DNA from 3 places in the Pelosinus sp. sgz500959 genome. Region 1 is predicted to be linked to each of the others. Evidence: riboswitches for the same ligand, from Rfam matches in the RefSeq annotation. Region 1 holds a riboswitch; each other region holds the start of a gene.
What was found. A riboswitch is a leader RNA that binds a small molecule or an ion and turns the genes downstream of it on or off. The one in region 1 is predicted to bind cyclic di-GMP.
Positions count from the first base shown of each region.

Region 2: it holds a riboswitch for cyclic di-GMP, as region 1 does, so the genes downstream of both, ACAN52_RS19780 (diguanylate cyclase) here and ACAN52_RS14005 (nitrogen regulation protein NR(II)) in region 1, are expected to answer to the same signal.
Region 3: it holds a riboswitch for cyclic di-GMP, as region 1 does, so the genes downstream of both, ACAN52_RS11720 (galactose ABC transporter substrate-binding protein) here and ACAN52_RS14005 (nitrogen regulation protein NR(II)) in region 1, are expected to answer to the same signal.

Region 1 covers NZ_JBGJZL010000008.1:142,276-145,559, forward strand. The annotation lists gene ACAN52_RS14000 (NAD(P)/FAD-dependent oxidoreductase) at 1-186, opposite strand, end outside; gene ACAN52_RS14005 (nitrogen regulation protein NR(II)) at 326-1,465, opposite strand; cyclic di-GMP riboswitch class I at 1,585-1,673, opposite strand; gene ACAN52_RS14010 (pseudouridine synthase) at 1,846-2,568, opposite strand; gene ACAN52_RS14015 (hypothetical protein) at 2,591-3,284, opposite strand, start outside.
Region 2 covers NZ_JBGJZL010000018.1:19,169-22,452, reverse strand. The annotation lists gene ACAN52_RS19785 (PAS domain S-box protein) at 1-1,125, shown strand, start outside; cyclic di-GMP riboswitch class I at 1,268-1,355, shown strand; gene ACAN52_RS19780 (diguanylate cyclase) at 1,580-2,617, shown strand; gene ACAN52_RS19775 (acyl-CoA thioesterase) at 2,727-3,194, opposite strand; gene ACAN52_RS19770 (sodium:proton antiporter) at 3,284-3,284, opposite strand, start outside.
Region 3 covers NZ_JBGJZL010000006.1:249,689-252,972, reverse strand. The annotation lists gene ACAN52_RS11730 (hypothetical protein) at 1-7, shown strand, start outside; gene ACAN52_RS11725 (multidrug effflux MFS transporter) at 202-1,422, shown strand; cyclic di-GMP riboswitch class I at 1,609-1,695, shown strand; gene ACAN52_RS11720 (galactose ABC transporter substrate-binding protein) at 1,889-2,908, shown strand; gene ACAN52_RS11715 (methyl-accepting chemotaxis protein) at 2,929-3,284, shown strand, end outside.

The DNA.
Region 1 (3,284 bases):
ATTTTTAATAATCGTCTGTTTATCTGCAATATTAGTTATATTGCATCGACCTTTACCAGTAATCGATACCTTTCGACCAAGAACAGACATTTTTTCTAGCAATGTTACCTTCGCACCATGTTGACTTGCGCTGACAGCTGCCATCATTCCAGCTGCGCCACCACCAATTATAACAATTTTCTTCATTTAATCACCTTTTCATATAAAACTTTTTCAGATACCATCCCATTTAGTCAAACCAAATGTAAAAATGGGCAGTATCTATTATTATACCACCCATTAGCAATTTTAAAATGCGATTTTTTTATCTTTATTTTTTGCGTTTTTACACTGTTTTTTCTTGTATTTTATTGAATACTACTGTAAAGGTCGTTCCTTCTCCTTCTGTTGATTGCACTGTAATCAGCCCATTATGGTGTCTAACAATACCATTACAAACAGATAAACCTAACCCTGTACCATTTTCTTTTGTTGTCAAAAAAGGAGTGAACATTTTATCCTGCCATTCTTTCGAAATTCCACAACCACAATCTGAAATACGCAAATATACCTTATCCTCTTTCTGACTTGTTTCAATAATTAACGTACCATGTTGCTCCATAGCCTCTATACCATTTCTCGCAAGATTTAATATCAATTGTTTAATTTCTGTTGAGTTTAGCAATAAATCAGGCAATGAATCAGCCAAAATTACATTGAGATTAATCCCCTGATTAATCGCATCAGCAAAAATAAGAGGAGCAATCTCTCTGATAATTTTATTGAGATCCTGCCATTTTGGCACCGGTACTTTAGTTTTAGCCACCGACAGGAAATTAGAAATAATTTGTTCAACTCGATCAAGCTCACTTAATACGATATTGAGTTGTTCTTCCATATTTCCAGAAATTTTTTTACTGAAAATTTGCAGATAACCTTTAATCACGGTCATCGGATTACGAATTTCATGAGCAACTCCTGCCGCCATTTCGCCGATCAGATCGATTTTATTGATGGCTTGCCGTAATTGTTCAATTTGATTCGTCAAAATGATCTCCGATGTTTTATATTCTGTAATATCTTTTATATGGGATAGAACCATTCTATCTTCTCCTATCCCAAAGAATAAAGGACTTAGTGTATATTGAAAATACTTATTTCCCTGTATTTTAGATAATTGAAATGTTTCGCATTCAAATGTCTTACCTGTACTAAGCACTTCGCCAATCTGCTGCTCTAATTTTTCGATAAACTCTACGTCTAATCCGATTTCACTCCAATGCCTGCCTTCGATATCAGAGGATTTTAATCCCAATTTTTTGGCACCACTATGACTAACATAGCGAACTCTGTACTCTTTATCAAAAATATAGATTGGACCAATACCGATTTGAGATTCATTTTTGTTTTGCTCATCAGTACATTTATCCAATTGTTCTTCAGTTAACTTTAAACTCTTAATCAATGTGATGAGTGATTGTTGCATAGACAGCCCCTTCCTCAAATAAGTTAACCGTGGCACTTTCCAAAATCTCGCTTCTCTTAGAGTTTAAAAACATAAAAAACCAGACTTTTAGTCTGGTAATACATTTTAGTCTCGACTAAACTGGCGGCTTGGCAATCATAAACACAGTTGTGTCCTTAGATCCATAGCTTTGCGTCCTTCTCTTTCGAAAAGTTTGCCCACTATTATTTTATATGATAATTCTACCAAAATTCAAATAATTTGTCTATTCAAATATAGGACTACAGTAGTATTTTATACAACTTTAGTCCTGTATTTAAACATAAATTTTTATAAAGGAAAAATACCTATCAGCCATTTGACCCAAAAGCTAATAGGTATTTTAAAAAACATATTTAAATTTATTGGTTAAGCCTATGTAGTTCTTCAACTTCACGTGCAAGCAGATGGCGATATCCACCACGTTTTACACCATCGAGAGTTAAGAAAGCAAACTTGATACGCTTAAGTTGTTTTACATCAGAGCCAATCGCCTCAAACATGCGACGAATCTGACGATTTTTACCCTCATGAATGGTAACTCTCAAGCTAGTAAGATCTTTATCAGAATCATAATCAATTACATCGATCATGGCCGGTGCAGTCATACCATCTTCAAGTTCAATACCAACCCGCAATAAATCGATTTTTTCTTGAGCTGGTCTGCCACCAACCTTCGCAATATAGGTTTTATCAATTTTCTTACTCGGATGAATTAAAGAATGTGTTAATGCTCCATCATTCGTTAGTAATAATAATCCTTCTGTATTATAATCCAATCGACCTACTGGATATATTCGCTCAGGAATATCCTTCACCAAGGATGCGACTGTTTTACGATCTTGAGGATCGGTCAAAGTCGTAAGTACTGCTTTAGGTTTATATAATAGGACATAAACCAGTTTTTCGCCTTGTATACGCTTACCATCGACCATAATTCGATCGTTTCCTGGCATCACTTTTGTACCAAGTTCAGTGACAACCTTACCATTTACCGTAACGCGCCCTTGTTGTATTATTTTTTCAGACTCTCTTCGAGAAGCAACTCCAGCTTGACTCATAATTTTCTGCAGACGTTCTAACATTATAATCTCCTTTAAAACTAAATTAATCTTCAATAATTGTTAAGAAATCAGTTTGTTGTTTGCACATTCTAATACTTATATTATCCCGTGTTTTTTTTAAGCAACTACCGCAAATACCTTCACCACAACACATAGTAGCATTATTGGTAACAGCCATTGGTATATTGACTCCCACATCTTGCATAGCTGCAATAAGCCCATAATGCTGTTCATCAGGTCCAGAACTCACGATCAAATCAGGTTTCAACGCAAACCATTCTCGCAGCATTGGTATACCAAATTCACGTAGGGAAGACACAGTATAAACCGTAGCGCCGCCTTCTTGTAATTGTTTATCAATAAAAACTTTTCCAACTTTGCCAGGTGCTAGTAAAGCCCTCACTTGGTTGTGATTGGTCATCAGTTTCTTGGCAAGAGGAAATGCGGGTGCTTGCCCAATACCACCAGCTACTAATATTATATTACCATCGGTCATATTGTCAATCCAGGGTCCTCCTAAAACACCATTATAATAAGGACCACGTACAAGAAGCTTTGTATTATTTTCCGCTAAAATTCTGGTTGATTTAGGACCAATGGTTTCAATAGCTACCTGCAAAGTATTTCCTTCTACCTGCATTATATTGACTGGGAAATTGAAAAAATAAGGATCACTTGGGCAACGTAAAAATAAAAAAGATCCTATTTTCTTTACCCCATCGGCCAATTCAGTACTG
Region 2 (3,284 bases), on a different contig from region 1:
CAGACTGATAAAAATGGATTATGGACTTTTTTAACCCCTACTTGGACGAAACTTACAGGTTTTAGTCGCGAAGAAAGTTTAGGAAAATACTTTTTGAATTATATAAGTTCAGATGATCGAGATTTTCAGCAAAAACAGTTCTTAGCTGTCATACGAGGAGACAAAAAATATTGTCGTTATGAAATTCGTTATTGCACTAGAAAAGGTGAATTGCGGTGGGCACAGATCTATATGCGACCTAGGATGGATAAAGAGGAAAACATAATAGGTACTTTAGGTACGTTGCATGATATTACTGATCGTAAACAGGCTGAGAATGTATTAAATTTTCTCTATGAATTAAGACGTAGAAGTGATTTTTTAAATGATATTATCACAGGAAGTATACAGGTCAATGAAATTGTCAGCCGTTCCATGAAAAAGTTGGGCATTGACCTTTCACGTCCATTATTTTGTTGTTTATTAGTGAGTGAAAGCTTCGTTGATAACGAAAAAGAAAAAAATTTTATAATAGAAATATTGAGTGAGAGTAAAGAGTATGTTGTCTGGGAGTGTAAAAATAATATAGGGATTATCTATCATTATATTGAAAAGCAGGAAGAAAATGAAGAACGTAGTCTTTTTTTTGCTGATTTTTTACTAGAAAAAATCAAAAAAAATAATCCTCAGTTACAAGTTATGGTTGGAATTAGTAGCGTACAAAGGGGTTTTGATAGTTTTCGTAAAGCTTATTGGCAAGCATGGAGTGCTACCGTTGCAGCCCAATGCCATGGTAAGAAATTAGAAGGGACCTATCATTATAAAGATTTGGGGATTCTACAGCTTCTCGTTCGAAGTATAGGAAATGAAAGTTCGGATGAATTTATACGAGAACAACTTGGTAAACTCATCAGTTATGATCAAGATAAGGGGACAAATTTTCTAATTACCTTGGATGAAATTTTAAAAAGTTCAACTTTGAAAAGAGTAGCAGAAAAAATGTTTCTCCATCCTAAAACAGTGATTTTTCGCAAACAACGTATTGAAAAAATCTTAGGAGTATCGATTGATTTATTCGAGACACGTTTAGCTCTTGCAGTGGCATTAAAATTATATAGTATTAGTCAATTTATAAAAAAACATTAAAAAGTAATGGTAAATTTTGTTTGAGGATAAAGATTTCTTATGTTTTCGCTAAAAAATTAGCTTACAGGGATAATAGAATATAGTTGGATATTGAATTATACTTAATAAAGTCCAATAAGAAGTATTTTTGATACTTATAAAATTGAATTATAAGCAAACCTTCCGAAAGGCAGGGACGCAAAGCCTTGGGTCTAACGATAGTATGATTCTATGACTGCCAGGTTGCATCATGATTTGATGTGCCTGGTAGTTTTTTTTTTGAGGGGGATTTTTTATTAACGAGCAAGAAGAAGCTGAAGATCATATCAATGAAATGGAAATAGATGAGTTAATTTGCGATGTTTTTGAGCTTTACAAAGAAATTGAAATTATTAATAGGGAAAATTTAGAAAATGGTGAAGAAGAAAATAATTAAAATTTTGGTCGCTAAAATCAGAATGTATGAGGTGTAGAGATGTTTTCAGTCCTACCTAGTGATGAAACTTTAGAAAAAATGTTTTTTATTTCACAACGGTTAGTCGACGGTATTGAGATGGATGATATTTTAGATTATATTATTCAAACGACGATTCTTATCACAAATGCTGATGCTGTTGCTATAAGAGATTTTGATATAGAAAGTGGAAAACTTAAAATTATTAGGGCGTATGGACTTTCTGAAATCTATCTATCCAAGTCTTCGATCCAACTTGGTGAGGGAATTATTGGTCATGTGGTAGCTGATAGTAAACCCTTTGTACATGCTGATATTACTCGAGTGATGGATTGTAATAACAGGGCAATTTTTCGTGAAGAGGGTATACGATCTGTTGTCAGCGTTCCACTGAAAGGGAAAGAGATGAGTACAGGATGTATCACTGTTGCAAGGAAAAAAGTCGATCCATTTTCTACTCAAGAAATATTTTTGCTCAAAATGTTTGGTTTACAGGTTTGTGAAGCAATAAAAATTCTCAAATTAGTTGATGTACTGCAAAAACAAACCATGCATGATTGTCTTACCCATATCTATAATAAGAATGCTTTAAATGTTATATTTGAAAAAAATTTATCCTTAGCGAAAAGACATTTGACTGAAATGAGTATTATTTTTATTGATATTGATAATTTTAAACATTTTAATGATACTCATGGACATTTACTTGGAGATAAACTTTTATTTGATTTTGCACAAGTGTTAAAAAAATTCTGTAGAAAATCAGATTCTATTGGTAGGTTTGGCGGAGAGGAATTTGTTATACTTGCACCAGAGACAGATAAAAAACAGGCAGTAGAGTTTGCTAATAAATTAAGAAGAATAATTGAAAACAAAACATTTATTGGAAAGGGAGACCATGAAACTACAATTACATTTAGTGCAGGAGTTTCTTCTTTCCCTGAAGATGGTGATATGATATTCGATTTATTAAAAAAAGCAGATAAAGCTATGTATCAAAGTAAAATAGCAGGGAGAAATAGGGTTACCCCTTGGACTGTAGAGAATAATCTCTTCTGAAATTTTTCTAAGAATCAATAAAAAAATTGCCCTTGCGTCAATAGTAAGGGCAATTTCTCTTTTAACAACTATATTTTTTCATATTTTTACAAAACGTCTCGGATCAGAGTCATAGAAGAATGTTTTTTGCAACGGTGTGGTGTAACGCATAGCGTTGTTTTCCTTGTTCAAATTTAATTCTTTCGGAGTCAGTCGTTAATTTTAATCCTGGTACTGTAGTTGGTTGGTGATGTTCGTCTAAGGCAACCATGGTAAAGTAAGATGTAAGAGCCGCTTTTGAGGGCTCTAAACCTTCTACATAAAGATTGACCTCAATATCCATAGATGTTTTACCAGTAAATGTTAGATAGGCGTGGCAAGTAAGAACAGTTCCCACACGCAAGGGATGAAGAAAAAGCATCTCATCAACACGGATTGCTGTCACATTTGTACCAGCATGTTTAGTTGCAACTTGTCGTGCAGTATCATACATAAGCTGCATAATTTCTCCTGCATGTACACGTCCTGTTGGATATTTCGGACTTGGACTAATGAGTTTGGAAATATGTACTTCTGAATGTGCTACAGTTTTTTTCATAAAGAACCACCTTTCAGATCATTTTTCACATTGTAATCTATTGTATAAGTAAATTTATTATTTTGTCCATGAAAATTAAGAAGTAATTTT
Region 3 (3,284 bases), on a different contig from region 1:
TAGGTAGAAAAAGTCATACGTTAATCTTGACGATTGACTACCTTCCCATTACAATAATGACAACGAGAAAATGATGGATTTTTTATTAGAAATGAGTAGAAAAGGCAAGCACTATTTGTCGTGAAGAGAAATAGTGCTCTTATTATTTGATATTATTTCTGAATTTCTATCGATTATATTTGAAAGGATTGATTTCAACGTATGAATTGTTCTATTCAAGAGGAGACGATTGCTCCTGAAGAAAAATCTCGATCATCGGTCCTATGGATCGCTTTACTTTTAGGAATGTTAGCCTCTTTTGGACCCTTATCCATTGATATGTATTTGCCGGCTTTACCTAACTTAGCAAATGATCTACATTCGAGCACATCCTTAGCGCAGCTTAGTTTGACAGCATGTTTGCTAGGAATTGCATCAGGACAATTATTTGCAGGTCCAATTAGTGATGTACGGGGGCGAAGAGGACCTTTGTTAGTCGGTTTACTGAGCTATGCGATTTCTTCTTTGTTGTGTGTGTTTGTTCCAACTATTTGGACATTCGTACTGATGCGATTTATTCAAGGACTAGCAGGATCTGCAGGTATTGTTATTTCGCGAGCCATTGTAAGGGACCTTTACTCAGGGGCGGAGATGACACGGTTCTTCTCATTATTGATGTTGGTGAATGGGGTTGCTCCTATCCTTGCTCCCATTTTAGGCGGGCAAGTTTTAGAAGTCACATCTTGGCGAGGAATTTTTGTAGTATTGTCAGGCATGGGGATGATTATGCTAGTGGCTGTCTTCTTTGGGTTAAAAGAAACCTTGCCGATTCAGCGACGTTCCCAAGGGGGCGCTCTCAATACTTTCCGCACTTTCCATAAATTAATTGGTAATCGATCTTTTATGGGGTATGCATTAACACAAGGATTCGTTATGGCAGCGATGTTTGCGTATATTTCTGGTTCTCCCTTTGTTTTGCAAAATATTTTTGATGTATCACCTCAGATGTTTAGCTTGTTTTTTGGTATTAATGGTCTTGGCATTATTATCGCTGGTCAAGTGACTGGGAGATTAGCAGGGCGGGTTCATGAAAGTAAGCTTTTGATTGTAGGTCTTGCCATAGCATTTTTTGGAGGGATTTCCTTGCTTGCTATGACTTTGATAGGGGGAGGACTTTACACTGTTTTAGTACCATTGTTTTTTGTGGTATCGAGTGTTGGAGTTGTTGGTACCAGTAGTTTTTCATTAGCCATGCAGGATCAAGCAAAAGCTGCAGGCAGTGCATCAGCTCTTATTGGACTCTTATCCTTTATTTTTGGTGGATTTATGGCACCTCTTGTTGGTATCGCTGGAAGTCATACCGCCATTCCTATGGGCGTTACCATTGCTGTTGCTGAAACAGCTGCCGTTTTAAGTTATTTTATCTTAGTAAAATCGAAATGACGATACAAAAAGATAGAATAATCATGAAGGCTTATTGTAAAAAAAAGGAACATATAGATGCGGAAATATAGTTAAGTGTCAGTTAAAGTAGAAATAAGTAATATTTTACAAGGAATTTAGTTATGATATAGCGAATATAAAGAACTAAGTTAATTAAAATTATGTTGATTAGCTGACTATAGCAATTGATAAAAAGGGCAAACTTGTCGAAAGGCAAGGACGCAAAGCAGTGGGTCTACGACCGATATTGGTTACGATTGCCAAGCTACAAAGAAAAATTCTTTGCGAGCTTGTTTTTTTTATGCCCAATTACAGTGATTGATCATTCTTTTGAGGATATAATCAACCAACAAATATCTAAAAGAATAATTAGCGCTAGTCGATGATAGGATCACTGATGAGAGGAGATGAGAAGGGTAATTCGAAGAAGTAAAATCAAAACAACTTATTTTTACGGAGGGTGCTAATGAAAAAATATATGAAATTGTTCATTACGGTCATGTTTTTTTTAGGTATTTTGGCTTTAACTTACTATTCTTCAGGATTCTCATCAACAGAGCTACAAAAGAAAGCAGTTATTGGTGTGATTGTTGGCACATTTGATGATACCTGGAGGACATGTGTGCGAAATGAAATCTACAAAATTGCTGAAGGGAAAATTAAAGTTGATATTTGGAATGGAAATAATTCTCAAACCGTAGAAAATGAAAAAATTGATCTGATGATTCAAAATAAAATAAGTTCACTTGCCATCAACCTTGTTGATTCAACTGCAGCTGGTGAAATCATTGAAAAAGTTAAAAAAAATAATTTGCCAGTTATTTTTTTTAATCGTGAACCCTTGCTAGAAGAACTTAAAAAATGGGATAAAGCTTATTATGTGGGGGCGAAAGCTGAGCAATCTGGGACTTTACAAGGACAAATCTTAGTCAATTATTTTAAAACTCATCCTACCGCAAATGGTGTTATTCGTTATGCAATGCTCAAAGGTGAACCAGGGCATCAGGATGCTGAATTGCGGACAAAATATGTGATTAAAGCGATGGAAGATGCTGGTTTTCACGTACAAAAAGTAGCAGAAGATACAGGAATGTGGGATCGCATCAAAGGTCAGGAAAAAATGGAACTATTCCTTTCCTCACACGGCGATGGAATTGATTGTGTGATTGCCAATAATGATGATATGGCCCTAGGCGCCATTGATGCTCTGAAAAATAAGGGTTATTTTCAAAATGGAAAATACATACCTGTTGTTGGTGTTGATGCTACAACTCCAGCGTTAAAGGCACTTAGCGAAGGTACTCTTCTTGGTACTGTTTTAAACGATGCCGTGCATCAAGGAAGAGCTATATTTAATCTTGCGAATGTTTTTGCGGAAGGGAAAGTGCCGAGTAACGAAAATATAGGATATAAAATCACTGATGGAAAATACGTGTGGATTGATTATAAAATAATTACTAAAGAAAATATCAATGACGCAAAGTGATTTCGGGGGAGGTATAAGGTTTGTTAAAAAATGCAAAGGTTGGTTCTAAAATATTAGTTGGATTTGGTATTATTTTAATTATGATGCTAATAACTACAATTGCGGCTTTTTATAATTTAAGAATTATGGAAAACGCTACAAATAAAGTAGCTAATGATTCTTTGCCATTGGCGCGCATGGTTGAGGAAATCGGCACTGAGTTATCCAATGAAGAGGCGGGCGTTCGTGGCTATATTGCTAGTAACGGCGATGAGCGATTTTTGGAATCCTATGCTGCAAGTCGCAAAAATATCGATCATATTATGAAAGAATTAGAAGGATATTATTCTGTATATCCTGCCTTGGAAAGTATCGTAGAAAATGAAACAAAACCTAA